Regions from separate parts of the Bradyrhizobium sp. 191 genome, predicted to be linked through region 2. Evidence: predicted binding sites of a transcription regulator. Region 2 holds the regulator's gene; each other region holds the start of a gene.
The links. The regulator PhoB, encoded in region 2, activates phosphate uptake and scavenging genes when phosphate is short. The targets are predictions, from matches to a motif close to TGTCATNNANCTGTCAT.
Positions count from the first base shown of each region.

Region 1: a site for PhoB is predicted at 3,609-3,625, ahead of phnC (phosphonate ABC transporter ATP-binding protein). Genes of this name have one in related genera too.
Region 3: a site for PhoB is predicted at 2,913-2,929, ahead of IVB23_RS37125 (OprO/OprP family phosphate-selective porin). Genes of this name have one in related genera too.
Region 4: a site for PhoB is predicted at 3,106-3,122, ahead of IVB23_RS34400 (YbhN family protein). Genes of this name have one in related genera too.

Region 1 is NZ_CP064692.1:5,176,213-5,183,384, forward strand. Features, by position in the region: gene IVB23_RS24005 (selenium-binding protein SBP56-related protein) at 1-301, shown strand, start outside; gene IVB23_RS24010 (hypothetical protein) at 385-972, shown strand; gene IVB23_RS24015 (DUF1045 domain-containing protein) at 984-1,682, opposite strand; gene IVB23_RS24020 (alpha-D-ribose 1-methylphosphonate 5-triphosphate diphosphatase) at 1,701-2,894, opposite strand; gene IVB23_RS24025 (chloramphenicol acetyltransferase) at 2,891-3,562, opposite strand; gene phnC (phosphonate ABC transporter ATP-binding protein) at 3,736-4,545, shown strand; gene phnD (phosphonate ABC transporter substrate-binding protein) at 4,612-5,547, shown strand; gene phnE (phosphonate ABC transporter, permease protein PhnE) at 5,620-6,504, shown strand; gene phnE (phosphonate ABC transporter, permease protein PhnE) at 6,501-7,172, shown strand, end outside.
Region 2 is NZ_CP064692.1:4,990,123-4,997,294, forward strand. Features, by position in the region: gene pstS (phosphate ABC transporter substrate-binding protein PstS) at 1-363, shown strand, start outside; gene pstC (phosphate ABC transporter permease subunit PstC) at 542-1,531, shown strand; gene pstA (phosphate ABC transporter permease PstA) at 1,536-2,381, shown strand; gene pstB (phosphate ABC transporter ATP-binding protein PstB) at 2,378-3,199, shown strand; gene phoU (phosphate signaling complex protein PhoU) at 3,211-3,927, shown strand; gene phoB (phosphate regulon transcriptional regulator PhoB) at 3,960-4,667, shown strand; gene IVB23_RS23125 (GcrA family cell cycle regulator) at 4,936-5,445, opposite strand; gene IVB23_RS23130 (aspartate aminotransferase family protein) at 5,904-7,112, shown strand; gene argF (ornithine carbamoyltransferase) at 7,112-7,172, shown strand, end outside.
Region 3 is NZ_CP064692.1:7,866,112-7,873,283, reverse strand. Features, by position in the region: gene IVB23_RS37135 (replication-associated recombination protein A) at 1-1,223, opposite strand, end outside; gene IVB23_RS37130 (DegQ family serine endoprotease) at 1,220-2,626, opposite strand; gene IVB23_RS37125 (OprO/OprP family phosphate-selective porin) at 2,939-4,552, shown strand; gene IVB23_RS37120 (helix-turn-helix domain-containing protein) at 4,595-4,972, opposite strand; gene IVB23_RS37115 (zinc-binding alcohol dehydrogenase family protein) at 5,094-6,107, shown strand; gene hisC (histidinol-phosphate transaminase) at 6,165-7,172, opposite strand, start outside.
Region 4 is NZ_CP064692.1:7,346,739-7,353,910, forward strand. Features, by position in the region: gene IVB23_RS34395 (hypothetical protein) at 1-1,767, opposite strand, end outside; gene IVB23_RS34400 (YbhN family protein) at 1,852-2,934, opposite strand; gene IVB23_RS34405 (ferritin-like domain-containing protein) at 3,364-3,870, shown strand; gene IVB23_RS34410 (EAL domain-containing protein) at 4,115-6,514, shown strand; gene IVB23_RS34415 (hypothetical protein) at 6,519-6,953, opposite strand; gene IVB23_RS34420 (hypothetical protein) at 7,019-7,172, shown strand, end outside.

The DNA.
Region 1 (7,172 bases), 190 kb from region 2:
TATCGCGCGCCGCACGCCGCATCCGAGCGGCAAGGCATTTGCGGCGGGTCCGCAGATGGTCGAGATCAGCCGCGACGGCAGGCGCGTCTACTGGACCAATTCCCTCTATTCCACCTGGGATGACCAGTTCTATCCCGATGGGGTTCCGGGCGTGGAGGTCATGGCCAATGTCGGTCGCAACGGCGGCCTCGAGCTCGACAAGGACTATTTCGTGAGCTTCCCCGACGGATATCGTGCGCACCAGATCAGGCTCGAGGGCGGCGATTGTTCGACGGACTCCTTTTGCTACCCGTCGGTCTAGATTGGGGACACGCGAGCCCGGCACTCGTCTGGCTGTGGCTCGTGCTTGTTGCGAGCGGTCTCTACCACGGGATCAATCCGGGAATGGGATGGCCGCTCGCTGTTTCGGCCGGGCTCATGGACAAGAGCCCGCGCGCGCTTTTCCACGCGCTGTGGGCCCTGTCGGCCGGCCATCTCCTTGCAACGCTTCTCGTGCTGCTGCCATTTGCGTTCCTGCTCGTGCTGGCGGAGTGGCAGCGTCCGATCCAGCTGGTCGCGAGCCTTCTCGTCATCGGCTTCGGCGTCTATCGGCTGGTCGACCGGCGTCATCCGCGCGCGCTGGCACGAATTCCGCCGACGCAATTGGCGCTGTGGTCATTTGCCGTCGCCATTGCCCATGGCGCCGCCTTGATGCTGGTGCCGATCTATCTCGGGCTATGCCGGGCCTTCGAGCTCGATGCCGGCCATCAGGCGGCGGGCGAGTTGATGAAAGCAAATGTCGGAATGGCGGTGCTGGTGTCCCTCGTGCACGTTATCGCGATGGTCAGCGCCGGCGGATGTCTGGCCTGGCTGGTCTACCGCTATCTGGGATTGAAGTTCGTCTCGCGAAGCTGGTTCAATCTGGATGCAGTCTGGGCGACCAGCCTCGTTCTGGTCGGCGCCGTGGCGCTCGCCTTCAATCTTGGGAGCTGAGAGTGCGGCGCCTACCGCGTCAACGCCCACTCGCCGATGATGCGGAAACGACCCTTCGCCTCGTCCTGCTTGAACAGTGCGAGGCGATCGATGACCAGCGTGCCGAGACCAAGCGCAGCAAACCGTCCCCGCAACATCTCCAGAATCGGCCCGCGGCGCTCTGCATCCAGCCGGCCGGTGAGCGTCATGTGGAAGCGGAATTCCTCCATCACGTAAGGGTAGCCCCAGCGGTCGAGATAGTCGCGCTGCCGCTCGGTGAGTTTTTCGGGCTTGCGCCGCGCACGATCTTCCGCGGTGAGGGCCGCGCGAAAGGAGTCGAATTCACGGACGCAATCGGCGGCAAGCTGCTGGAGAGCGTCGACCGGCTCGGCCGGAATGACGGCGATGAAGCCGCTGATGGTATCGACGACGGGGCGGATCACTGGAGTTGTCCGCGATTGGCCGGCGAACGTCGCGCAGGCCGCCATGAGCTCGGCCTCGGTCCTGCCTGATACCAGCGTCATCGGCGCCTTCAGCGTCGCGTGAAAGCCGTATTTGCGGGGATCGGCGGTGATGTCGCGCCAGTCCGGCGCGACGCGCAACGCTTCTTGCGGAAACGAAACCTCGTCGCCGCTGCGGGCGTCATAGCCGAGCAGCTCGGCGCCGAAGCGGGAGAGGGCGCCGTCGGCGCCGGCGGCAAAATAGATCGCGTAGCGGGGGAAACCTGTCATCACCTCAGCATAGCCAATTTAAGCCGCGACGACAGCCTCGCGCGGCGCCGCTACGGCAGTGAGCAGCCTTGTCGCGTCGGTGAGGTGCACGAGCTTGCCGCCCGAGATCACTGCGATCAGCCGCGGCCGCAGCTTCACGCTGTCGTCGACGAGGAGAATGTCGGCGCGGCGTCCTTCCGCGAGCATGCCGCGATCGGCAAGGCCGGTCGCGCGCGCCGGGCCGGCGGAGACCAGATCCCAGGCCTGTGCCAGCGGCACCACGCCATCGGCGGCGAGGCGGAACGCGGCGAGCAGCTGTGCGGGATAATAATAGTCCGACGCCAGCACCGAGCAGAGCCCCTTGGCGATCATGTCGGAGGCCCTGGTCCAGCCGGTGTGACTGCCGCCGCGCACGACGTTCGGCGCGCCGTAGACGATGGCATCGCCGTGGCTCGCTGCCGCCCGCGCCGTCTCCTCGTTGATCGGAAACTCCGCGATGTCAGCGCCGAGTTCGCGAAACTCCCGGCGCATCGCCGGCGTTGCGTCATCGTGGGAGAGCATCCGCACGCCGGCCGCGCGCGCAGAAGCGGCGAGGCGCGACATCGAAGCGGGGACCTCGTCGGCGCGAGAAACCACGTGCTCGACCAGCCGGTCGAATTCCTCAGCTGAAAGTCCGGTGCGCTCCACCATGCGGTTGCGCTTGCGCGGCTTGGCCATGTCGGCGACGGTGCCGTCCATGTGGTCGTTGAAGGCGAACAGGTCGACGCGGCCCTCGGCGAGCCACTGGGCGATCTCGGCCTCGGCCTCGAGATTGTAGGTCTCGTGCCGCAGATGGAAGCGGGTGTCGGCGGCGAATTGCGGGCGCTGCCGCTCGATCGCCTCCATCAGGCCGCGCGCATTGTCGGCGCTGCGCAGGCCCGGTTCCCAGGAACAGGTCGTGGCGTGAAAGACGGTGGTGATGCCGTTGCCGATCGCCTGGCGGTCGCTGTCGGCGAGCGCGACGTCGATCGGAAAATCGACGCCGGCGCGCGGCATCATCTGCCGTTCGAAGGCATCGCCATGCAGATCGACGATGCCGGGCAGCACCAGCAGGTCGCGGGCATCGATCGCCAGCCGCGCACGACCGCGAGAAGCATCGACCCGCGCAATGTCCGTTCCGGACACGAGAAGTGAGGTTTCGACGAACTCGGCGCCGGTCAGGGCCCGGCCGCCTTCGAGGAATATGTCTGTCACGCGATCGCGCTTCGTCTGCTGGCAGGAGGATTGGTGAGAGAGCTCGCCCGTGCTTCGTATGTCGAAAGAAAATCTTCAATCCCGAGCTTGCGGAAATCGGGCAGCGCCGCGCGCAATTTGTCGTGATCCCAGTCCCACCAGGCGAGCTTCGCAAGGCGCCCGGCGATCTCCTCCGAGAACCGCCGCCGCACGATCCGGGCCGGATTGCCGGCGACGATGGTGTAGGCCGGCACGTCCTTGGTGACGATGGCGCCGGCGGCGATCACCGCGCCGGTGCCGATGTTGCGACCCGGCAGCACGATCGCGCCATGGCCGATCCAGACGTCGTGGCCGATATGGATATGATGCTGGCGCCGCCAGTCGAAGAACTCGGCATCGTCGCTTTCACCCTCGAAATAGGCGCTGGAGCGGTAGGTGAAGTGCGCCTGCGTCGCGCGGTGCATCGGATGGTTGCCGGGATTGATGCGCGTCATCGCCGCGATCGAGCAGAACTTTCCGATGGTGGTGTAGGTGATCTGCGAATCGTTGACGACATAGGAGTAATCGCCCATCGCCACTTCATGCAGGATCGTGCGCGCGCCAACCTCGGTATAGGCGCCGAGCCTGGTCTCATGCAGTTTGGCCGAGGGGTCGATGGTCGGCTGAACCGAGAGAGCTTTGGCGGCCATGTTGCATCCGAGCTGCGAGGGCGGGCGTTCCTCTTCGAGTGGATTCATGACAATGTCATGACGTGGAAATGACAGGGGATGACGTGTGCAGGATCGCTGCGCTGCAACGGCCGTGTCACACAAGTGTTAAGCATGGACGTTAGCGATTGGCTCCAGCTACTCTGGAGTCCGGCATGCTGGTGGTCGATGGTCTGACGTGTCGCTTCGGCGCGAAAGCCGCGGTGGACGACGCTTCGTTTGAGGTTTCCCCCGGCGGCTTCGTCGGTGTAATCGGGCGATCCGGCGCCGGCAAGTCGACATTGTTGCGGACGATCAACCGCCTTGCGGCACCGTCGCAGGGCCGCATCCTGTTCGACGGCCTCGACGTCACCGCGTTGCGCGGCAAGGAGCTGCGGCAGTGGCGGGCCCGTTCGGCCATGATTTTCCAGCAGTTCAACCTGGTCGGCCGGCTCGACGTGCTCACCAATGTGCTGATGGGACGCCTCGCGACGATGCCGGCCTGGCGCTCGCTGCTGCAGGCCTGGCCCGAGCAGGACAAGGCGCTGGCGATGTCCGCACTGGAACAGTTCGACATCGCCTCGCTCGCCGCCCAGCGCGCCGATCAGCTCTCGGGCGGCCAGCAGCAGCGCGTGGCGATCGCCCGCGCATTGGTGCAGCAGCCCGATATTATTCTGGCCGACGAGCCGATCGCCTCGCTCGACCCGCGCAACACCAAGATCGTGATGGATGCGCTGCTGCGCATCAACAAGCATTTCGGCATCACCGTGCTCTGCAACCTGCATTCGCTCGATCTCGCCCGCAGCTATTGCGACCGCCTGATCGGCATGGCCGCTGGCCGCGTGGTGTTTGATGGCGCGCCGTCGGCACTGACCGACCAGGTCGCGCGCGAGCTCTACGATCTCGAGGCCAACGAGGCCATGGGCGGCATGCCTGTGCCGGCGTCCGCCGGCGTCCCGGCGCTCGGAACGGCCGCTGCGGCCTGAGCCGCGGCGCATCCTTTGAGTTGCAAGTTCTTGCGTCAACCGACCCCAACCGATGAAGAGGGTATCATGTTCACTCGCAGACTAGTCCTTGCCGGCGCCGCCGCGCTCGCGTTCACGGCCTCCGCCTCCGCGAGCGATTGGAAGGCCAAATATCCCGAGCTGACCTTCGCGGTCGTCCCGGCCGAGAATGCCTCCGGCGTCACCGAGCGCTGGGCGCCGTTCATGACCTATCTCTCCAAGGAACTGGGCGTGAAGGTCACGCTGCGCATCGCCAACGACTACGCCGCTGTGATCGAGGGGCAGCGCGCCGGCAATATCCACATCGCGAGCTACGGCTCGGCCTCGTTCGCCCGCGCCCGCCTGACCGGCGTCAAGACCGACGCCTTCGCCAACGACATCAACGCCGACGGCTCGACCGGCTACTACTCGGTGTTCTTCGTCAAGGCGAGCAGTGCCTACAAGAAGATCGACGACCTCAAGGGCAAGAACCTCGGCCTCGTCGATCCGAATTCGACCTCCGGCAACAACGTGCCGCGCTTCGAGCTCGACAAGTTGGGCATTCACGATGCCGACACCTATTTCAGCAAGGTCGTCTTCACCGGCAGCCACGAGAACGCGATGCTGGCCCTTTCGCAGGGCACCGTCGACGTCGCGGCCAACCAGTGGACCAGCGACAATGATTCCACGCTGGCGCAGATGCTGACCAAGGGCATGCTGAAGAACGCCGACGGCTCGGCGATGAAGAAGGACGATTTCCGTATCATCCACAAATCGGCGCCGATCATCAACGGCCCCTATGCTTACAATTCCGACCTGCCGGAAGACGCCAAGGCCGCCATTGCGAAGGCGTTCTTCGACGCACCGGCCAAGGACAAGGCCGCCTTCGACCGTCTCTCCGACGGCCAGAAGAAGGGTTTTCATCCCGCAACCACCAAGGACTGGGATGGCACGATCGAGCTGATCAAGTTCGTCGATGCGTTGCGTAAAAAGAAGGCGTCCTGAGTTTTTGGGACGATGCACCTGAGCCGGGTCCCAAGGACCCGGCTCTTTCTTTGACCGGACCTGTTTCGACAGATGACGACAGCGGTTTCGATCCTCCCCGAGCAGCAGCTCGCCGTGCTCAATGCCGCCTATCGCCAGGCGGTTGCGCGCAGGCGGCTCCGCCTGTTGTTGGGCGCCGTCATCTTCGCCGCCGCGCTCGTTCTCGCCGCAATCGGCGCGGAAGTGAATTTGCGCACGCTGTTCACCTATTTCGGCAACTTCCTCAGCTATTTCGACCGCATCCTCACGCTCGACAACGGCCAGCGGGTCTGGACCGATGTCGGCGAGTGGCTCTGGGGCTGGCGCAAATGGCTGAAGATGCTGGGCGAGACGCTACTGATCTCCTATGTCGGCACGCTGATCGGCGCGACTCTCGCCTTCTGCCTGAATTTCTTCGCGGCTGAAAACACCTCGCCTGCGCCCTGGCTGCGCTTCGTCGTGCGGCGGCTGCTCGAGTTCGCCCGCACCGTGCCCGGGATCGTGTTCGCACTGGTCTTCGTCATCGCTTTCGGGCTCGGTCCGATGGCGGGCGTGCTGGCGATCGCGATCCACTCCACCGGCGCGCTCGGAAAGCTGTTCTCGGAGATCGTCGAGAACGCCGACATGAAGCCGGTCGAGGGCATCCGCTCGACCGGCGCGAGCTGGCTGTCCTGCATGCGCTTTGCCGTGGTGCCGCAGGTGACCGCGGGCTATGCCAGCTACGCGCTGCTGCGTTTCGAGATCAACGTCCGCGAGGCCTCCGTGATGGGCTTCGTCGGCGCCGGTGGCATCGGCCAGGAGCTCGTCGTCGCCATCCGCAAATTCTACTACTCCGACGTCAGCGCGATCCTGCTCACCATCGTCGTCACGGTCTTCATCATCGACATCGCCACCGGCTGGCTGCGCGGCCACCTGTTCGGCAAGGAGGCGCGGACGTGACGAAGCCGCAGGAGGTCGATGCCGCGCAGATGCGTGCGCGCTATCCCGAAGTGTTCGAGCGGCCGGCCTCGGCGCGGCTCGCGACGCCCGCCATGATCGTCGCGGCGTTCGCCATCTTCACTTACGGGCTCGTCGATCTCGACTTCTCGCCGTCGCGCTTCTTCGCCGGCCTGAGCCAGCTCGGCTGGATCAGCCTGATGATGATCCCGCCCGATCCCGGCTCGTCGCTGCCCATTTATCTGAAGGCGCTCGGCGAGACGCTGTCGATCGCGTTGCTCGGCACCACGCTGGGGGCGCTATTTGCGCTGCCGGTGAGCCTGCTGGCGGCCCGCAACATCGTGCCGTCGAGCATTCTGCGCTTTCCCGTCCGCCGGTTCCTGGATTCGATCCGCGGCGTCGATACGCTGATCTGGGCGCTGGTGTGGATCAACGTGGTCGGGCTCGGCCCGTTCGCCGGCGTGCTCGCCATCGCGGTGTCGGATTTCGGCGCCTTCGGAAAATTGTTCTCGGAGGCGTTCGAGGGCGCCGACCGGAAGCAGGTCGAGGGCATCCGCGCCTCCGGCGGCAGTGCCCTGCACGAGATCCGCTTCGGCCTGATGCCGCAGGTGCTGCCCGTCATCGCCGGCCAGGTGCTCTATTACATCGAATCCAACACGCGCTCGGCCACT
Region 2 (7,172 bases):
GCCTATGCCAAGCAAAACAAGCTGACCTACGGCGCCCTGATCAACAAGTCTGGTAAGACCGTGCAGCCGACTGTTGCGGCCTTCCAGGCGGCAGCCGCCAACGCCGACTGGGCCGGCTCCAAGAACTACTATGTGATCCTGACCGACCAGCCCGGTGAGACGTCGTGGCCGATTACCGGCGCGACCTTCATCTTGATGCACAAGGATGCGACCGACAAGGCGGCCTCCCAGGAAGCCATCAAGTTCTTCAAGTGGGCGTTCGAGAAGGGCGACAAGATGGCGGAGGAGCTCGACTACATCCCGATGCCCGACACGGTCGTGAAGCAGATCGAGAAGACGTGGGCTGCCGAGATCAAGAGCTGATTGCAGCATACTGAAACTCGCGCTCCGCCTCGGCGGGCGCGAGTGAAGGAGCGACCCGGAATCCCAGGATTCCGGGTCCTTGAGACCACCCGGAACGACGCGGGCAAACCGTCGAAAACGACCGCCTTTGGCGGCATGCAGATGGCGTAAGGCAAAACAGGGGATCGGCGTGGCAGAGATGGCCGTTCAGAGCGATGTAATCGACGATGCCGGACCTTATGATCGCGCCAAGGCCTTGGGCGCGTTCAAGCTCGGTGACGTCACCTTCTACTGGATCACGCGGCTTTCCGCGATCTCGGTGCTGCTGATCCTCGGCGGCATCATCATTTCGCTGATTGTGGGCGCCTTCCCGGCGATCAAGGAATACGGCCTGTCGTTCCTGTGGACGCAGCGCTGGGCCCCTTCGGCCGATCCGCCCGTGCTCGGCGCGCTCGGGCCGATGTACGGCACGCTCGTCACCTCCTTCATCGCGATGCTGATCGCCATTCCCGTCGGTCTGGGCATTGCGATCTTCCTCACCGAGCTTTGTCCGCAATGGCTGCGCCGCCCGATCGGCATGGCGATCGAGCTGCTCGCCGGCATTCCTTCGATCATCTACGGCATGTGGGGCTTCTTCGTGCTGGGCCCGTTCCTGGCCAACACCTTCCAGCCCTTCATGATCCGGGTGTTCGACGGCGTGCCCGTGCTCGGCGCGATCTTCGCAGGTCCCCCGTCCTATCTCAGCCTGTTCAATGCCGCGCTGATCCTCGCCATCATGGTGCTGCCCTTCATCACCTCGATCTCGGTCGACGTGTTCAAGACGGTGCCGCCGGTGCTGAAGGAAGCCGCCTACGGCGTCGGCTGCACCACGTGGGAAGTCGTGCGCAGCGTGGTGATCCCGTATACCCGCGTCGGCATCATCGGTGGCGTCATGCTGGCGCTGGGCCGCGCGCTCGGCGAGACGATGGCGGTGACTTTCATCATCGGCAATTCGTTCCGCATCTCTTCATCGATTTTCGCCCCGGGCACCACGATCTCGGCGGCGATCGCATCCGAGTTCGCCGAGAGCGACGGCCTGCACCAGTCCGGCCTGATCCTGCTCGGCCTGCTCCTGTTCGTGCTGACGTTCTTCGTGCTCGCAGCCGCGCGGCTGATGCTGATGCGCCTGGAAACCAAGGCGGGGAAGTGAAGCCATGAACCCGATCTATTCACGCCGCCGCCGCTGGGATGTCATCATCCGCGGGCTCTGCATCGCCGCCGCCGCCTTCGGCGTTACCTGGCTCGCGCTGATCCTGATCACGCTGCTGTACAACGGTCTGGCCGGGCTCAACCTTCAAGTCTTCACCGCAGACACGCCGCCGCCCGGATCGACCGAGGGCGGCCTGCGCAACGCCATCGTCGGCTCGCTGATCATGACCGTGATCGGCGTCGGCATTGGCGCGCCGCTCGGCCTGTTCGCCGGCACCTATCTCGCCGAGTACGGCCGCAACGACAAGCTGACCTCAGTGATCCGCTTCATCAACGACATCCTCTTGTCGGCGCCCTCGATCATCATCGGCCTGTTCATCTACGGTGCGGTCGTGGTGCCGATGCGAGGCTTCTCGGCAATCGCAGGCAGCCTCGCGCTCGCAGTGATCGTGATCCCGGTCGTGGTGCGCACCACGGAGGACATGCTGCTGCTGGTGCCGAACCCGCTGCGTGAAGCCGCCAGCGCACTCGGTCTGCCGCGTTCGCTGGTGATCAAGCGCATCGCCTACCGTGCGGCGCGCTCGGGCCTCATCACCGGCGTGCTGCTGGCCACGGCTCGCGTCGCGGGCGAGACCGCGCCGCTGCTGTTCACCGCGCTGTCCAACCAGTTCTTCAGCCTCGGCCTGGACAAGACGATGGCCAACCTGCCGGTGACCATCAACAACTTCGTGCAAAGCCCCTACGCCTACTGGAAGCAACTCGCCTGGAGCGGGGCGCTGTTGATCACCCTGACTGTGCTTGCCCTGAACATTGGCGCCCGCATCCTTGGTGCCGAGAGGACCGCAAAATGAGTGAAATGTCTATTTCCGTAAGCGCGCCGACCGTTCATCCCGGCTCGCAGCCGCTGCCCGAGGCGCCTGCCAAGGTCACCGCGCGCAACCTCAATTTCTACTACGGTGAGCACCATGCGCTGAAGAACATCAATCTGGCGCTGGGCACCAATCGCGTCACCGCCTTCATCGGCCCGTCCGGCTGCGGCAAGTCGACCCTGCTGCGCATCTTCAACCGGATGTACGACCTCTACCCGGGCCAGCGCGCCACAGGCCAGCTGTTGCTCGACCACACCAACATGCTCGACCCCAAGCTCGACCTCAATCTGCTGCGCGCCCGGGTCGGCATGGTGTTCCAGAAGCCGACCCCGTTCCCGATGACGATCTACGAGAACATCGCCTTCGGCATCCGCCTCTACGAGAAGATCTCGAAGTCCGAGATGGACGATCGCGTGGAGAAGGCGCTGCGCGGCGGCGCGCTGTGGAACGAGGTCAAGGACAAGCTCAACGCCTCCGGCCTGTCGCTCTCCGGCGGCCAGCAGCAGCGCCTCTGCATTGCCCGCACCGTCGCGGTGCGACCCGAGGTGATCCTGTTCGACGAGCCGTGCTCGGCGCTCGACCCGATCTCGACCGCCAAGGTCGAGGAGCTGATCCAGGAATTGTCCGAGAACTACACGATCGCGATCGTCACGCACAACATGCAGCAGGCGGCGCGCGTCTCCGACAAGACCGCCTTCATGTATCTCGGCGAGTTGATCGAGTTCGACGACACCAGCAAGATCTTCACGTCGCCGAGCGACCGGCGCACGCAGGATTACATCACCGGCCGGTTCGGCTGAGGAGACGGAACATGGGTTCTGAACATACCGCAAAGGCTTTCGATACCGACCTCCAGGAACTCACGCGCCTGGTCGCCGAGATGGGCGGCATCGCCGAGCGCATGATCGTCGATTCCGTCGACGCGCTGATCCGCCGCGACGTCGCGCTCGGTCAGCGCGTCGTCGCCACCGACGCCGAACTCGACACGCTGCAGAAACGCATCGAGGAGCGCGCCGTGCTCACCATCGCCCGCCGCCAGCCGATGGCCGTCGATCTGCGCGAGATCGTCGGCGCCATGCGCGTCGCGACCGATCTCGAGCGCATCGGCGACCTCGCCAAGAACATGGGCAAGCGCGTCGCGGCGCTGGAGACGGATTTTCATCCGCTGAAACTGTTCCGCGGCCTGGAACACATGACCGACCTCGTGCAGCAGCAGGTCAAGTCGGTGCTGGACGCCTATGCCGCGCACGATCTGCCGGCAGCAATGGCGGTGTGGAAGGGCGACGAGGAAGTCGATGCCATCTGCACCTCGCTGTTCCGCGAACTCCTCACCTACATGATGGAGGATCCGCGCAACATCTCGTTCTGCATCCATTTGATGTTCTGTGCCAAGAACATCGAGCGGATCGGCGACCACGCCACCAACATCGCCGAGACCGTGTTCTACATGATCGAGGGCCAGGCGATCACCGACAAGCGGCCGAAGGGCGACATGACGACCTTCGCCACGACGGTGCCGAATACCTAAGCGGCGCCGAATACCCAAGGAGCGACGACAACATGGGCGCACGCATTATGGTGGTTGAGGACGAGGAAGCTCTCACCGAGCTTCTTCGCTACAACCTCGAAGGCGACGGCTATGACGTTGAGACGGTGATGCGCGGCGATGATGCCGACACCCGCCTCAAGGAGCACATTCCCGATCTGATCGTGCTCGACTGGATGCTGCCGGGCCTGTCGGGCATCGAGCTGTGCCGGCGGCTGCGCACCCGTCCCGAAACCAAGCAGCTGCCGATCATCATGCTCACCGCGCGCGGCGAGGAGAGCGAGCGGGTGCGGGGACTTGCGACCGGTGCCGACGACTACATCGTCAAGCCGTTCTCGGTACCGGAGCTGCTGGCCCGCGTGAAGGGCCTGCTCAGGCGCGCCAGCCCCGAGCGGCTCGCCACCGTGCTCGCCTATGGCGACATCGAGCTCGACCGCGACAAGCGCCGCGTGGCGCGCTCGGGCCGGCCGATCGATCTCGGCCCGACCGAATATCGTCTGCTGGAGTTCTTTCTAGAGCATCCCGGCCGCGTGTTCTCGCGCGAGCAGCTGCTCGACAGCGTCTGGGGCCGTGACATCTACATCGACGAGCGCACTGTCGACGTCCACATCGGCCGCCTGCGCAAGCTGCTCAATCTCGGCCGCGAGCAGGATCCGATCCGCACCGTCCGCGGCGCCGGCTATGCGCTGGACGATCGGTTCGCGAAGGCGGAGCAGACGTAAGGTTTGCAGGCGCTGGTTTAGCGAGCTATCGCCACACGTTCAGTGTCGTCCCGGACAAGCGAAAGCGCAGATCCGGGATCCATAACCACAGCGCGCGATTGTCTTGCGAAAGGGTAACTCCGAGTCCCCGTAACCACATCTTGCGGTGGCTATGGGTCCCGGATCTGCGTGCGCTTGTGGCGCGCTTGTCCGGGACGACATCGGATGTGTTGAGGCACCGTCGTGCGACGGCTGCCGACTTTGCAGTCAGCCAACTAAATCCGCAAACTCACCGCGTGGGCTTCGCCGGTGCGCGCCGGCGATCCGCCGCCGGCTGATACGCCACGCGCGAATGCTGGGCGCAGTAGGGCAGGCCGGAGAGCGCCTTGCCGCCGCAGAAGAAGAAATCCGGGCTCGAGGGATCGCCGACCGGCCAGTGGCAGGTCGCCTCGTTCAGCTCCAGCAGCGACAGCCGCTGGCTCATCGGCACCACATTGTCGTAGGTGACGGGTTCGGCCTCCACCTCGACCTCGAAGGCCTGCGCCAGCGCGGTGTTGCCGCGGGCAACGGGGCGGGTCACCCGCATCATGTGCTGCGCGGGGCGCGCCTTGCGCGGCCGGGGCGCTGCCGACGAAGGGCTCTTGGCGCGGCCGGACAAGCCGAGCCGGTGCACCTTGCCGATCACGGCATTGCGGGTCACATTGCCGAGCTCCGCCGCGATCTGGCTGGCCGAAAGTCCGGCCTCCCAGAGCTTTTTCAGCTGCTCGACGCGATCATCGGACCAGGTCAAAACCGTCATTGCACCCTTTCCCTCGCTGCGCGCCTGCCATCCTGGGGCCTTCGCAGCGATTGCCTAAGCCTTGAAAAACCCGTGCCGCCAGAATCCCTTAAGGCTCGCCGGGCGCGCTCAAGACGCCCGAACGTTTACGCCGGTACATGAGGACTTAAGGGATCAGAACTGCTGCACGAGATGTCGTATCTGACAGTCCAAACGCTACAATATGGCGTGACTCCCGCGCAAGAGTCCGCCGACTCGCGTCCACATGTTCCGTGGTGAAAATCCCGCAAAATCGGCACCGCAAGACTACGGATTCAGCGTTTCGCGGGGCTTTCCGGGCGGCATTGACACCCGTCTTGCCAGGCATAAGATAGTCCTGCGTGCCGCCCTTAAAAGGCGGCACGTTTCGTTTTCCGGGCCGGTCAATGGTGCGTTGCGCAATGCACGCGTCACACCGTCCGCAACATTCAAGTGACGTCATGACCAACAGCGCCGCGCCGCATTTGCTCCCCGTTTTCGCCAGGGCCGACCTCGGTTTCGAGCGCGGAGAAGGCTGCTGGCTGATCGCGACCAATGGCGATCGCTATCTCGATTTCACCTCCGGCGTGGCGGTGAATGCGCTCGGTCATGCGCATCCCACGCTGGTCAAGGCGTTGCAGGAGCAGGCGACGAAGCTCTGGCACATGTCGAACCTGTTCCAGAGCCCGGACGGCGAGAAGCTCGCGGCGCGTCTGTGCAATGAAAGTTTTGCCGACTTCGTGTTCTTCTGCAATTCCGGCGCCGAGGCGCTGGAAGGTGTGATCAAGCTGGTGCGCCACCATCACTTCTCCAAGGGGCACCCTGAGCGCTATCGCATGATCACATTCGAGGGCGCCTTCCATGGCCGCACGCTGGCGACGCTGGCCGCCACCGGTTCTGCAAAATATCTCGAGGGCTTCGGTCCGCCGATGGACGGCTTCGACCAGGTGCCGCATGGCGACCTGGAGGCCGTGAAGAAGGCGATCGGCCCGCACACCGCCGGCATTCTCATCGAGCCGATCCAGGGCGAGGGCGGCGTTCGTTCTGCGCCTCCCGCGTTCCTGAAGGCGCTGCGCGAGCTCTGCAACGAGCGCGGCCTGTTGCTCGCCTTCGACGAGGTGCAGACCGGCATGGGCCGAACCGGCGAACTCTTTGCCTACAAGCGCACCGGCGTCGTGCCCGACGTGATGTCGCTTGCGAAGGCGCTCGGTGGCGGTTTCCCGATCGGCGCAGTGCTCGCCACCGCCGACGCTGCGCGCGGCATGGGGCCGGGCTCGCACGGTTCGACCTTCGGCGGCAATCCGCTCGCCATCTCCGCTGCGAACGCCGTGCTCGACGTCATGCTCAAGCCCGGCTTCTTCGACCACGTGCAGAAAATGTCGCTGCTGCTGAAACAGAAGCTCGCCTCCGTGATCGATCGCCATCACGATGTCGTCAGCGAGGTGCGCGGCGAGGGGCTCCTGATCGGCATCAAGGCCGTGGTGCCCTCGGGCGATCTCGTCGCGGCGCTGCGCGCCGAGAAATTGCTCACCGTCGGAGCCGGCGACAATGTCGTGCGCTTCCTGCCGCCCTTGATCGTGACCGAGGCGGAGATCGAAGACAGCGTCGGGCGGCTCGAACGCGCCTGCGCTGCAATCTTGTCCAGCCAGACCAAGCGGGCGGCAAGCTGATGAGCAAGACGCCCAATAAAGCTCCAAAGCACTTTTTGGACATCAACGAGCTGCCGCTGT
Region 3 (7,172 bases), 2.9 Mb from region 2:
TCCGGAAAGTAGTCCTGGCCGGAGAAGGCATCGGGAGCGTCGTGGTCGTATTCGTACGCTGCACCGTAGCCTTCCGACTTCATCAGCTTGGTCGGGGAATTGAGGATGTGCTTCGGCGGCAGCAGCGAGCCGGCCTGCCTGGCGACCTGCATCGCCGTGCCGAAGGCGGTGTAGACCGCGTTCGATTTCGGCGCGGTGGCGAGATAGACGACGGCCTGCGCGATCGCGAGCTCGCCCTCGGGATGGCCGAGGAAGTCGAAGGCATCCTTGGCGGCATTGGCGACGACGAGCGCCTGCGGATCGGCAAGCCCGATGTCCTCGACCGCCATGCGCACGACACGACGGGCCAGGAACAGCGGATCCTCACCGGCATCGAGCATGCGGGCGAGGTAATACAGCGCCGCGTCGGGATCGGAGCCGCGCACCGACTTATGCAGCGCCGAAATCAGGTTGTAATGGCCGTCGGCCGACTTGTCGTAGATCGGCGCGCGGCGTTGCAGGATGTCCTGCAACTGCGCGGCATTGAAAATCTCGTTCGCCCGCGCCGAACGCCATACCTCTTCGGCAAGCGTCAGCGATGCGCGGCCGTCGCCGTCGGCCATGCGCACCAGCACCGCGCGCGCCTCCGCATCGAGCGGCAGCTTCCTGCCCTCGACCGCCTCGGCATGTGCGAACAGCTTTTCGATCGCGGCGGCATCGAGCGAACGAAACACCAGCACGCGCGCGCGGGACAGGAGCGCCGCGTTGAGCTCGAAGGACGGGTTCTCGGTGGTGGCGCCGACCATGACCACGGTGCCGTCTTCCATCACGGGCAGAAAGGAATCCTGCTGGGCGCGGTTGAAGCGATGCACCTCGTCCACGAAGAGCAGCGTGCCCTTGCCCATCTCGCGGCGGGCGCGCGCGGCATCGAAAGCCTTCTTGAGATCGGCGACGCCGGAGAACACCGCGGAGATCTGTTCAAAATGCAGATCGGTGGCATCCGCCAGCAGCCGCGCGACCGTTGTCTTGCCGGTGCCCGGCGGGCCCCAGAACACCAGCGAGCCGAGCGTGCGCGTTTCCAGCATGCGCGTCAGCGCACCATCGGGGCCGAGGATGTGGTCCTGGCCGACGACCTCCGACAGCGCGCGCGGACGCAGCCGGTCCGGCAGCGGATGCGGCGCCTCGTGGTCGAGCCCCGCCGCGGCAAAGAGAGTCGGCGTCTGCTGTGGTCGCTTCGGACTCATCCGCCCAACGTGACGTTGATCTGCTGGCCGCCGCGCACCAGCGTGATGCGCCAGATCCGCGCCCGCTCGCCTGCGGCCTTCTCGAGATCGCCGGTCTTGCTGATCTTCTGGTTGTTGACGGCCAGGATGATGTCGCCTTTCTGGAAGCCGACATTGGCCGCCGCGGTATCGCCGCCGATATCGGTGATCACGACGCCTTCGGTGTCGGCGTCCAGACGCAGCTCGTCAGCGACCGCGGGCGTGATGGTCGAGACCTTCGCGCCCTGGAACGGCGAGCGAGCGGTGACGACGAGCTCGCTGCGCCCGGTATCGGGCGCGGTCTCCAGCGCCACGGTCAGCTTGACCGGCTTGCTGCCGCGCTGCACGTCGATCTGCGCGGTGCCGCCGAGCGGACGGGTTGCGAAACGGTAGTCGAAGGCGTTGGGATCATCGACGGTCTGGCCGTCGATGCCGGTGATGAGGTCGGAGGATTTCAGACCGGCCTTCGCTGCGGGGCCGTTGGGTACCACGCTTGCGACCAACGCACCGGTCGGCGAGCGCAGGCCGAGGCTTTCCGCGATCTCCGGCGTCACCGCCTGCAATTTTGCCCCGAGCCACGGCCGCTTCACTGCCTTGCCGCCGCTCTTGGCTGATGCGACGACGACGCGCACCATGTTGGCGGGAATCGCAAAGCCGATGCCCTGCGAGCCGCCGGAGCGCGAATAGATCGCGGTGTTGATACCGGCGAGCTTGCCGCTCATGTCGACCAGCGCGCCGCCGGAATTGCCGGGATTGATCGGCGCATCGGTCTGGATGAAGAACTGGTAGTCGGTGATGCCGACTTGCGTGCGCGCCAGCGCCGAGATGATGCCGTGGGTCACGGTCTGGCCGACACCGAAGGGATTGCCGATCGCGAGCACGACGTCGCCGACCAACAGTTCATCGGAATTCGTGAAATCGAGGGTCGGAAATTTTTCCTTGGCGTCTTTCAGGCGCAGCACGGCGAGATCGGTACGCGAATCCTTCAGCAGGATCTCGGCCTCGAACTCGCGCTTGTCCGACAGCGACACCTTCACCTGGTCCGCGCCTTCGATGACGTGGACGTTGGTGACGACGAGACCGGAGGCATCGACGATGACGCCCGAGCCGAGCGAGCGCTGCATCTGCTCGGGCTGCTGACCCGGCACGCCGAAGAAGCGGCGGAAAATCGGGTCGTCCAGCAGCGGATTGCGGCTCTGCACCACCTTGGCGGCATAGACGTTGACGACCGCGGGCTGCACCCGTTGCACGATCGGCGCATAGGACATCCGCAGCTCGGCCGGCGACGACGGGACGCGGCGGTCCTGCGCTGAGGCGGGATTGAAATGGGCCGAAAAGGCTATGCACAAGGCCGTGAGGACGGCGGTCCAGGTCGATCGAAACATTCCTACCTCTCGGAAAAGACGCCGGAATATAGGCGCGTTCGCCCCTCAATAGAAGGCCGCCGGGCGGCAATATTCGGCCCTTCGCCGCCGTGTCCGGCATGCAAGGGTGTCGTGCGAATCGGCAATTTGCCCGGGCGGCGGATTGGCATGATGTGCGTCATCTTGCATGGTGGTGTGAAGCGGATTCGGTTGCGGCGAATTTGCATCAGTGGGAACCCACGCAACCGATCGCAGCGTCGCGGGGCAGTCATCGATCACACTTAGGCTCTCCGTTCGCGACTTGGGGAAGACAGTCAGATGATGGAGGCGTACGTGAGCACAACACGAATTACGGCTGCAGCGATTGGTCTCGCCGGCGCACTGGCAGCCTCGCAGGCCCAGGCCCAATCGGCAAGCAGCAGCGAGCAGGAGATCGCGCTGCTGAAGCAGCAATTGAAGATGCTGGAGCAGAAGCTCGACAAGCTCCAGAGTCAAACCGCGGCGAACACGGCGGCCGCGGCGAAAGCCAGAGCCGAAGCGAAGGCTGAAGCGAAGGCCGAAGCGCGTTCGGAGGCAAAGGCCGTCGTTGCCAACGCCAATGCCGCGATTCCGGTCAAGGGGCCGGCGCCGGCATCCGGCGTCGTCGTGACGATGCCGAACAACCGCCCGACGATCTGCACCGCCGACCAGGCCAATTGCGTCGCCATCACCGGTCGCCTGCACTACGATGTCGGCGGCTATGACTATCGCCCCAATACCGCGGCCACCGTGCCGCAGAAGCTCGACAGCGGCCAGAACGTCCGTCGCGCGCGCATCGGCGTCGCCGGCAAGTTCTTCAACGACTGGAACTTCGCGCTGATCTACGATTTCGGCGGCTCCTCCGACGGATTTGGCGGCGCCGCACCAGGATCGCTGCCGGGCGGCGGCCTCTCCGGCGTCGAGAATGCCTATGTCAGCTACACCGGCCTGAAGCCGTTCGGCGGCAAGATGGCGATCGAGGCCGGCATCATGGATCTGCCCTACACGCTCGACGAGGCGACGAGCTCAAACGACATCATGTTCATGGAACGCGCCTCACCCGGTATTATCGCCACCAACATCGCCGCCGGCGACTTCCGCTCCGCGGCCGGTGCGCGCTGGTTCAACGACCAGCTCTGGATCGGCGGCTATGTCACGGGACCGTCGACCGGAGCGATCCATTCCGCCTCGAGCGCTTCGCCGCCGGGCACCAGCGAGCAGTACGGCGCGGTGGCGCGCGTCGCCGGCAACCCAATCAGCGGCAAGGACTATTCGGTGCACATCGGCGCCGACGCCCAATGGCTGATCCAGCCGCCGCGCAACCTGATCGCCAACACGCAGACGGTCACGCTCAGCGATCGTCCGGAATTGCGTCTCGACCCGACAACGCTGGTTTCCACCGGCGCCATCGCCAATGTCTCGGGCGCGCAGGTCTACAGCATCGAAGCGGCGGCGACCTACGGGCCGCTCATCGTCCAGGGCGAGTACTTCTGGTACAACGTCGATCGCACCGCCAATACCGGCGTGCCGCTGGTCGGCGCACCGAGCCTGAAATTCCAGGGCGGCTATGCGCAGGCCGGCTACGTGTTGACGGGCGAGAGCCGGACTTACAATGCCGCGGCCGCGGCCTATCATGGCGTCAAGCCGGCGCATCCGTTCTCGCTCGACGGCGGCGGCTGGGGGGCGTGGGAGATCGCGGGGCGTTTCTCGACGATTGACCTCAACGATCAGCTCGCAACCGCGGCCGGTGTCGCAGGCGGGCGGCAGACCGTCTACACGCTGGCGCTCAACTGGTACGTCAACGGCAACGTCCGCTTCATGCTCGACTATCTGCACGGCACGGTGTCGCGACAGGCTTCGCCGATCTCGACTGCCGATGTCGGCTCGAAGTTCGACGCGGTCGCGATGCGCACGCAGTTCGCGTTCTGACGCTCACCTTTTCCGGGAGCGGTACGATCCGCTCCCGGAGGCTCACGCCGCGCGCTTCGGCTTGCTCACCACCACCGGCGGCGGCGCGCAGGACAGCCGCTCCTGATGGCTCTCGCCCCAGGCCTTCAGAATGTCGATGACAGGCCTGAGGCTCTCGCCGAGCTCGGACAGGCAATATTCCACGCGCGGCGGCACCTCGGCATAGACCTTGCGGATGACCAGCTTGTCCTCCTCGAGCGCGCGCAGCTGCTTCGTGAGCATGCGCTGGGTGATGCCGGGCATCCGGCGGCGCAGTTCGCCGAAGCGCTGGGTGCCGCTCTGGAGGTGGTAGAGGATCACGCCCTTCCACTTGCCGTCGATCAGGTCCAGCGTCGCCTCGACCGAGCAGCCGGGACGACGGGCAAAATTGCGCCGCTTCATGCGTGTTTTCCCAATAGTATCCAAACAGGGACTATATCCCCGAATTTACAGTACTTGCCAATTTGAAGCCAGGGCGACAGTTAGAGCGGCAGGCGAACAGCCCATCTAATGGAGACAAGCCATGAAGGCCGTCGGCTACAAAAAATCGCTTCCGATCGAGGATGCGGATTCACTGATCGATTTCGAGACCGCCAAGCCCGAGCCCGGGGCGCGCGACATCCGCGTCGCTGTGAAGGCGATCTCGGCCAATCCGGTCGATTACAAGGTGCGCAAGCGCGCGAGCCCGCCCGAGGGCGAGACGAAGATCCTCGGCTATGACGCGGCCGGTGTGGTCGATGCCGTCGGCCCCGACGTGACACTCTTCAAACCGGGCGACGAGGTGTTCTACGCCGGTTCGATCCTGCGCCAGGGCACCAACGCCGAATTCCACCTGGTCGACGAGCGCATCGTCGGCAACAAGCCGAAGAGCCTGTCGTTCGCGCAAGCCGCCGCCCTTCCGCTCACCTCTATCACAGCCTGGGAATTGCTGTTCGACCGGCTCGGCGCGATACCCGGCAAGAGCGTCGATCCGCGCACGCTTCTGATCACGGGCGGTGCCGGCGGCGTCGGCTCGATCCTGATCCAACTTGCCCGCCGCCTCACCGGGCTGACGGTACTTGCCACCGCGACACGGCCGGAGTCGCAGAAATGGTGCCTCGATCTCGGCGCTCATGCGGTGATCGACCACGGCAGACCGATGAAGGAACAGATCGAGAAGCTGAAGCTGCCCCCAGTCGCGCTGGTGGCGAGCCTGACCTACACCGATCAGCACTACAAGGCGATTGCGGACTTCATGGCCCCGCAGGGAAGGTTCGGCCTGATCGACGATCCCCCGGAATTTGGCATGAGCACGTTCAAGGGCAAGGCAATCTCGGTGCACTGGGAATCGATGTTCACGCGCTCCTCGTTCCAGACGCCAGACATGATCGCGCAGCATCATCTGCTCAATGATGTCGCCGACCTCATCGACAAGGGCGTGCTGCGCACCACGCTCGACCAGACCTTCGGCACGATCAACGCCGCCAACCTCAAGCGAGCCCATGCGCTCTTGGAGAGTGGCAGGTCGCGCGGCAAGATCGTGCTGGAGGGGTGGTAGCCGGCGTTGCTGCGTAGGGTGGGTTGCGCTTCGCTCGTCCAACCCACCCTGCGATGCTCAGCCCAGGATTCGCGACAGCGCCGACAGCAGTCGGTCGGTCTGCTCGTCCGTGCCCACGGTGATCCGCAGGTGGTCCGAGATGCGGGCAGCGCCAAAGTGCCTGACGATCACGGCCTGCTGGCGCAGCGCTGCCGCAAGCGCAGCACCATCGTGGGCGGGATGGCGCGCGAAGACGAAGTTGGCCTGCGATGGCAGCACCTCGAAGCCAGCTTGCTTCAGTCCGCGCGTCAGCCGCTCCCTGCCCTCGATCACGCGAACGCGGCTCTGCTGGAAATAGGCTTCGTCCTCCAGAGCGGCGATGGCGCCGGCTTGGGCGGGCCGACCAAGCGGATAGGAATTGAAGCTGTCCTTCACACGGGTGAGCGCCTCGATCAGGTCGGAGTCGCCGATCGCAAAGCCGACCCGCAGTCCGGCCAAGGCGCGGGACTTGGACATGGTTTGAACGACCAGTAGATTTCGATGGGAAGCCACCAGCGGAATCGCCGTCTCGGCACCGAAATCGACATAGGCCTCGTCGACCACCACGGGCACGTCCGGATGGTCCTCCAGCAGCGCGACGATCTCGCTACGCGACAATGCGATCCCCGTCGGCGCGTTCGGATTGGCGAGGATGATCGCGCCGGCCCGCCGCCGATAGTCGGCCACACGGATTTGCATGGCCTTGTCGAGCGGGACCGTTTCGTAGGAGATGCCGAACAGACGGCAATAGACCGGGTAGAAACTGTAGGTGATATCGGGAAAGAGCAACGGCGCTTCAAGCTTGAGCAAGGCGGCAAAGGCATGCGCCAGCACCTCGTCCGAGCCGTTGCCGACGAAAACCTGCTCGGGTCTCACCCGGTGATACGCGGCCAGGGCCGTCCGCAGCGCGGTGGCCTGCGGATCCGGGTAGAGACGCAGCGTGTCGGCGGCCTCGAAGCGGATCGCCTGCAGCGCGCGCGGTGAAGGGCCAAACGGGCTTTCATTCGTGTTGAGCTTGACCAAGTCCGCCATGCGGGGCTGTTCGCC
Region 4 (7,172 bases), 2.4 Mb from region 2:
AATGTCGGTCGGCTGGCTCGCGGCCGGCAGGCCCTGCGGATAGGTCATCGCCGCGAAATAGCTGTCATTGGCGTCGCGGATCCAGCGCGCGCGGGGCAAGTAGGCGCGATATTCCGAGGCGCCGCGGCCGCACAGCATGGGCTGGCTCGCTGCGCTGACAATGTCCGGATTGAAGCTTTGCCCGTTCTCGGCAAAGCAGGCCCGGTCGAATTCGGGGTCATTGCCCGAATGGGCGCAGAAGCCATGATCGGCGAACGTGGCCTGGTGCGCATCGACGAAGGTCATGCGGTCGGCTTCGGGATCGCGGCACAGCGCACCGCGGGTGCAGGTGGCGAGCCCTTTCAGCTGCGGCAGGAATTCGGTGTCGACGAAGGTGGAGACGCGGGCGAGGCGCTGCGGATCGGCGTTGAAGGACGGATGGATGTCGAAGCCGGCGCGGCCGCCGCGGCAGGGAACGCCGCCGTCGGCGAGCGCAGGATTGGCATAGGAGACGTAGACGACGCGTGAGAGGTCGCCGCCGACGAGCGGCTTTAACGCCTCGCGCAGCTTGACGAAGCTTTGCGGCAGCTCACGCGTCAGCGCATCGCGGGAATCATCGACACTCGCCATCACGCCGGAGCGGCGGAATAGCGTCCGCTCGGTCGCGGTATCGACGATGACGTCGGCGACGAGGCCGGAGAAGTAGACGTCGTTGGCGCCGACCGAAAGCAGCACGAGATCGAGCGTCCGATCGGGCTGGCGCTTCTTTGCCGCGGTGAGCGCTTCGCGCAGCTCGGCGACCTGCGCGTTCACGCTGGTGTTGCAGACGCCGGTCTTGCCGGGCGGGCATTCGCGGGCGCGCTGCGAGCCAAGCAGCCCGTCGGCAATGCTGGCGCCGGTGCAGGCGAGCGGCAGGAAGGTCACGGCGATGTGGGTGTAGCGCACCGCGAGCGCCAGCGCGGTGCGGGCCTGGTAACTATAGAGCGAGCGGTGGCAGGGCGCGTTGAACCAGAGCGCACTGTAGCGCTGCCAGTTGGCGAGCGTATCCGGCGCCTCGCAGGCGCGGCCGCCCTTGAAGCCGTGGCGACTCGGCCGGTAGTACTGTGCGCCTGCGGTACCGAGATAGGAGCGGAAGCAAAATCCTTCGTCCGAGAGTGCCAGCGGCCGGTCCGGATTGCCCTCGCCGGAGGCGATGCTGTCCCCGAGGCCGGCGACGAAAATGTCGCGGACACGGATCTCGGTCTGGAGGCGCTGGGTCGGATCGGAGCCGGCGGAGACATCGACGGTCGCGACCGTCTGCCTGCCGTAGCGGACGCGCAGATTGATCGGCTCGGCGCAGTCGAAGGTCGATTGTTGCGGACCGTCGCCGTCGTCGAACGACCAGGCGCAGGTGGCGCCGACCGGCACCGCGCCGGTTAGACGTACCGTCACCGGATGGTCGATCGGGGTGATGTAGTTCTCTTTGACGTTGTCGCGGGTACAGGGCTGGTTGACCCGGCCCTGGAGGTCGATGCAGAGCCGGTTGACCATGTTGCGGGCCCAGCCGCGGCCTTCGCTCTGCAGCTCCAGCGATTGCTCGGCGGCGAGGATGCTGCGGTTGCGCGCGTTCTCGACATGGAGCAGGAAGTCGCGCTCCTCGCGAAACAGCCGGAAGCGGTTACGCACCTCCCAATCGATCTGCATGGCGCCGGCATCCTGTGCGGCGGCGCGCTCGGACGGCAAGGCAGTCAAAAGCCCGGAAAGCAGCAGAGCGCCCGCGGCGAGAGTACGAAGGGATAAAGGGATCATGGCCCGGGTCTTCAACGGCAAAGTTGAGGCGGAAATAAGAGAGCATTGCTCCGCCGCCCGCAACCTTTGTCTGCGACGGCTGCCTTAGCGCTTGTTGGCCTGCCGCAGCAACCGCTCCCGCTCCATCGGTGTCACCTGCTTGGGCAGATTGGCCTGCGCGCAGGCCTCCGCCAGCCGCCGCCGCTCCTGCCAGGGCTCGACCACGTTCATCCAGAGCTCGCGCGTGCCCATGATCGAGATGGCAAGGCCGAACGGGATCACGAAATAGAGAATACGGAACACCAGCAGCGTGGCGAGAAGCTCCTCGCGGCCGAACTGGGGCAGCGCCACCAGCATGGCGGCATCGAACACGCCGATCGAGCCGGGGGCGTGGCTGGCAAAGCCGATCAGGGTCGCCAGGATGAACACGACCGCGAGCGACATGAAGTCGATCGGCGGATTGGCCGGCATCAAGAGGTACATTGCCGTGGCGCAGAAGCCGAGATCGACGACGCCGATCAGGATCTGCACCAGGGTCAGCGGTGCGGAGGGCAGCACCACCTTCCAGCCTTTCTGGCCGAGCTCGCGGCGCTTCTCGCCCATGCAGAGCCAGACCAGATAGGCGCCGATCGATGCGAGACCGCCGAGGGCGATCAACCGGTTGAGCGAGGAGGGGAGCTGATCCATCGAGGAGGCCGCATCCGGATGGATGGCCATGCCGATCGAAAGCACGAAGATGTTACCGAGCCAGAAGGTCAGGCCCGACAGGAAGCAGATCTTGGCGACGTCGATCGCGTTGAGCCCGTAGTCCGAATAGATCCGGAAACGGATCGCGCCGCCGGTGAATACCGTCGCGCCGATGTTGTGTCCGATCGAATAGGACGTGAAGCTGGAGAGCGCCGCGATGCGATAGGGCACGTGCTTCTTGCCGATCGTTCGCAGCGCAAAAAAGTCGTAGAAGGTCAGCGTGCAGAACGCGAAGAAGACGCAGATCGCCGCCAGGCCGATACTGCCGCGGGGAATCTCGGTCAACGCAGTCAGGATGACGCCGGTATCGATGCCCTTGAGGGTCCGCACCAGCGTGGTGATCGCGAAGGCGATGATGAAGATGCTCGCGGCAATTCCGAGCCGTCGCCAGCCGATCCATCTCTTGAAGCCGCGTTTCAGCGCGGGCAGCAGTCCGTGCATTCATCCTCCCGGCGGGGGGCAAAGACCGACCGGGCCAGGCATTGGCCGGTCGGACGCGATCATGGCCAAAGGCAGGCATCGATCGCTAGGCATGATCAAGCTCATTTAAGGCAAAATCAGCGGCTTGTGCAGCCCTTGACAACAATAGGTTCTGCATTGGACGGCCACTTTTGTCATACGCGGTTCACATCGGATGCGCGTTAAGCATATGAGTCGTGAAACCGGCTCCGCTCGCGCGTTTGGGGCGCCGACATGATTTCAAATCCTGGCGCCGTCCGCATTGTTCCAGCGCAAGCGGCTTCGGCGCTTCCTGGAACGTCGATGCCGCGTGCTCGTTAGGCTTCATCAGCAATCGAACATGGTGGAATATGCGGCTTTTCGTGCAAGCCGGCGCCTCCATGTTCCCGAAACCCCGAGAGGATCGGAACGATGGGACTGTTCACAAAAGACATCAAAACCATGAACGACCTGTTCGTGCATCAGCTTCAGGACATCTATTACGCCGAGCAGCAGCTCACCAAGGCGCTGCCGAAGATGGCAAGCAAGGCCACCGATCCGCAGCTGAAACAGGGCTTTTTGACGCACCTCGAGGAAACCAAGCAGCACGTCGCTCGACTTGAGGAAGTGTTCAAGATGCACGGCGTCGCCGTGAAGGCGGTCGACTGCCCGGCCATCGACGGCATCATCGAGGAAGCCGACGAGACCGCCGGCGAAGTCGCCGACAAGGCGGTGCTCGACGCGGCACTGATCAACGCGGCGCAGGCCGCCGAACACTACGAGATCGTGCGCTACGGCAGCCTGATCGCCTGGGCCAAGCAGCTCGGCCGCAACGACTGCGCCAGCATCCTCGCCAAGACGCTGGAGGAGGAGAAGGCGACCGACAAGAAGCTGACGACGCTCGCCGAGAGCAAGGTGAATCTGCGCGCGGCGAGCTGAGGGCGTCCAGCTGACAAGCGCCGCACGGTGGCCCGCGCGGCGCGTTGTTTCTCGCTTCATCCGCTGTCATGCCCCGCGAAAGCGGGGCATCCAGCCGGGATGATCGGCCTCGGTGCGCCGGCGCGAGGATCAACAATGTGAGCGATCACAGACATCTTCCATTCACCAATCCCCGAACAGGCTTGTAGCCGGTTACCGATCGTCCACCACTGTCGGCTCAAGTGCGAGTCGATAGGGGCCGGTAATGTATCAAGTTCTCTACTGTCTAACCGACGAGCATGATTGGCGACTCGTCGCGCTTGGCGGCGCAGTGTGTCTGCTCGCCAGCGCGGCTGCGATCAGCCTGTTTCAGCGCGCACGCGCCACGCACGGCCCCGGGCGTCTGGCCTGGATCGCCCTGGATGCGGCCGTCAGCGGATGTGGCATCTGGGCGACGCATTTCATCGCGATGCTTGCCTACGGGCCGGGCGGCGCCGGCGCCTACAACATCCCGGTGACAATTCTCTCGTTGATGCTTGCGATCTCCGTGACCTTCGTGGGGCTGAGCATCGCCGTAGCGTCCTCGCGCCCGGTGTGGATCGTTCTCGGCGGCGCCATCGTCGGCACGGGTGTCGCGGCGATGCATTACACCGGCATGGCGGCCCTGGAGATGCCGGCACGGGTGGATTGGATCGGAAGCACGGTTGCCGCCTCGGTGCTGTTCGGCATCATCTTCGCAGCGCTCGCGCTGTTCGTGGCAGCCCGAGGCGACGACATTCGTCATGCCCTGAGCGCGACTGCCTTGCTCACGGTCGCCATCGTCGCGCATCACTTCACCGCGATGGGCGCCGTGCTGCTGACGCCGGACCCGACGCTCGCGATCAGCGGGCTCTCCATTCCACCGGCCTCGCTGTCCTTCCTCACCGCCGGCGCTGCGGTCGCGATCATCGCCATTGCGCTCGTGGCCGCGCTGCTCGACCGCCGCGCCAAGGGTGAATTGGGCCGCCAGCAGATCGTGTTGGACAGCGCTCTCGAGAACATGTCGCAGGGGCTGTGCATGTTCGACGCCGACGGCAAGATCATCCTGTTCAACGAGCGCTACGCCGCGATGCTCCGTCGTACCGACATCCTGCTCACCGGTCGGCTACTGGTCGACGTGCTCAGGGAAGAGCAGGCAAAGGGCCAGTGGCAGGGCGACGCCGATGAATTCTTCGCGCGCCTCGTCGCCGACGCACGCGAGGGCCGCACCACGACCGACGTCGTCAGCCGGTTCGGCCGCTCCATCCGGGTCGTCAACCAGCCGATGCAGGGCGGCGGCTGGGTTGCGACCTTCGAGGACATCACCGAATGGCTGGAGGCACAGGCCAAGATCTCGCACATGGCCCGCCATGATGCGCTGACCAGCCTGCCGAACCGGGTGCTGTTTCACGAAGAGCTCGAGCAGGGACTGCGTCGGACCAAATCGGGCGACCAGCTCGCCGTGCTTTGTCTCGATCTCGATCACTTCAAGGACATCAACGACTCGCTCGGCCATCCCATCGGCGATGCGCTGCTCAAGGAGGTCGGCCGCAGGCTGAAGGCCACCGTCGGCGAGCACGACACCGTGGCGCGGCTGGGTGGCGACGAGTTCGCGGTGGTCCAGATCGGGCGGTCCGAGGAGACCGCTGCGAGGTCCCTTGCCGGGCGCCTCGTCGAGGTGATCTCGGCGCCTTACGAGATCGACGACCATCAGATCGTGATCGGCGTCTCGATCGGCATCTCGCTGTCGCCGCAGGACGGCAGCAATCCGGACGAGCTCCTGAAGAACGCTGATCTTGCGCTCTACCGCGCCAAGGCGGATGGCCGCGGCACCTATCGCTTCTTCGAGACCGGCATGGATGCGCGCGCTCAAGCGCGGCGCCTCCTGGAAATGGATCTGCGCGCGGCGCTGCAACGCGACGAGTTTCAGGTCTATTATCAGCCGATCCGTGACGTCGCCAGCGGTCGCGTCGTTGCCTTCGAGGCGCTGTTGCGCTGGAACCATCCGCAGCGCGGGCTGATCGCGCCCATCAACTTCATTCCGCTCGCCGAGGAGACCGGGCTCATCGTTCAGCTCGGTGAGTTCGTGCTGCGCTCCGCCTGCACCGACGCAGTCACTTGGCCCGACGACGTCGATGTCGCCGTCAATTTGTCGCCGGTGCAGTTCAAGAGCCCGAACCTGATCGCGTCCGTGACCGACGCATTGGCCGCCTCGGGAATTGATGCGCGCCGTCTCGAGCTCGAGATCACCGAATCGGTGCTGCTCCAGAACAGCGAGGCGACGCTCGCGACCCTCCATGAGCTGCGCGCCATGGGCGTGCGGATCTCGCTCGACGATTTCGGCACCGGCTATTCGTCGCTGAGCTATCTGCGGAGCTTCCCGTTCGACAAGATCAAGATCGACCGCTCCTTCGTGTCGGAGCTGGCGACGCGCGAAGATTCCATGGCGATCATCCGTGCGGTGACCGGCCTCGGCCGCAGCCTTGGCATCGTCACTACGGCGGAAGGCGTCGAGAACGACGTGCAGCTCGAGCTGCTCCGGCGCGAAGGCTGCACTCAGGCGCAGGGTTATCTGTTCAGCGAGCCGCGGCCGGCGTCGGACGTGGCAATGATGCTCGACCGCCCGCGACTGCGCGCATCGGCGTAAGGGGTCAGCCGCGGCGCAGCGCGAAATGCGCGCCGCAAAACGCCATCACGGCACCGAGGCAGAGCGCGGCGAGCCCGGCCAGCACGCCCGAGACGGTCGGGATCGGGCTCGGCGCAGAGGCCGCCTGGCCCGCTCCCGCAAGCAAGAGCACGCCGACCGCGATCAGGAATTGCCGCATCCGCTGCGGGATCTGTCCGGAGACGGCGCTCTGCATCAGGCTCGCCGTGAAATAGCCGCCGGAGAAGCCGACGGTCGCGATCAGCCACCAGGCGATCGCCGCGCCCGTCGGCATGAACTCATGCGTGTCGGAGCGCCAGAGGCCGCCGAGATCGAGGCCATAGCGCGCGCCCAGCATGTGGACCGCGAGCGCGAGCAGCACGCCGGAGATCATAGCGGCGCCGAGAATCAGGCGGCGCGGAAAAAACGTCGTCTCAGCCATGCCTCGCTTGTAGGATGGGCGAGGGCGATCGCGCAAGCGGATCGCGAATGGGACCTGTGATCGATATGCCGGGAGCCGAAGCCGATGCGGCCACGAGCTACGCCTACAAGGCCTCGCTGATCGGGTCGGCGCATCGCTTCGAGCTGACGGAGCAGGGGCTGTCCTGGCACATCGCCGGACGCTCCGGCCTGTGGCGCTACGACGAGATCTCGGCGATCC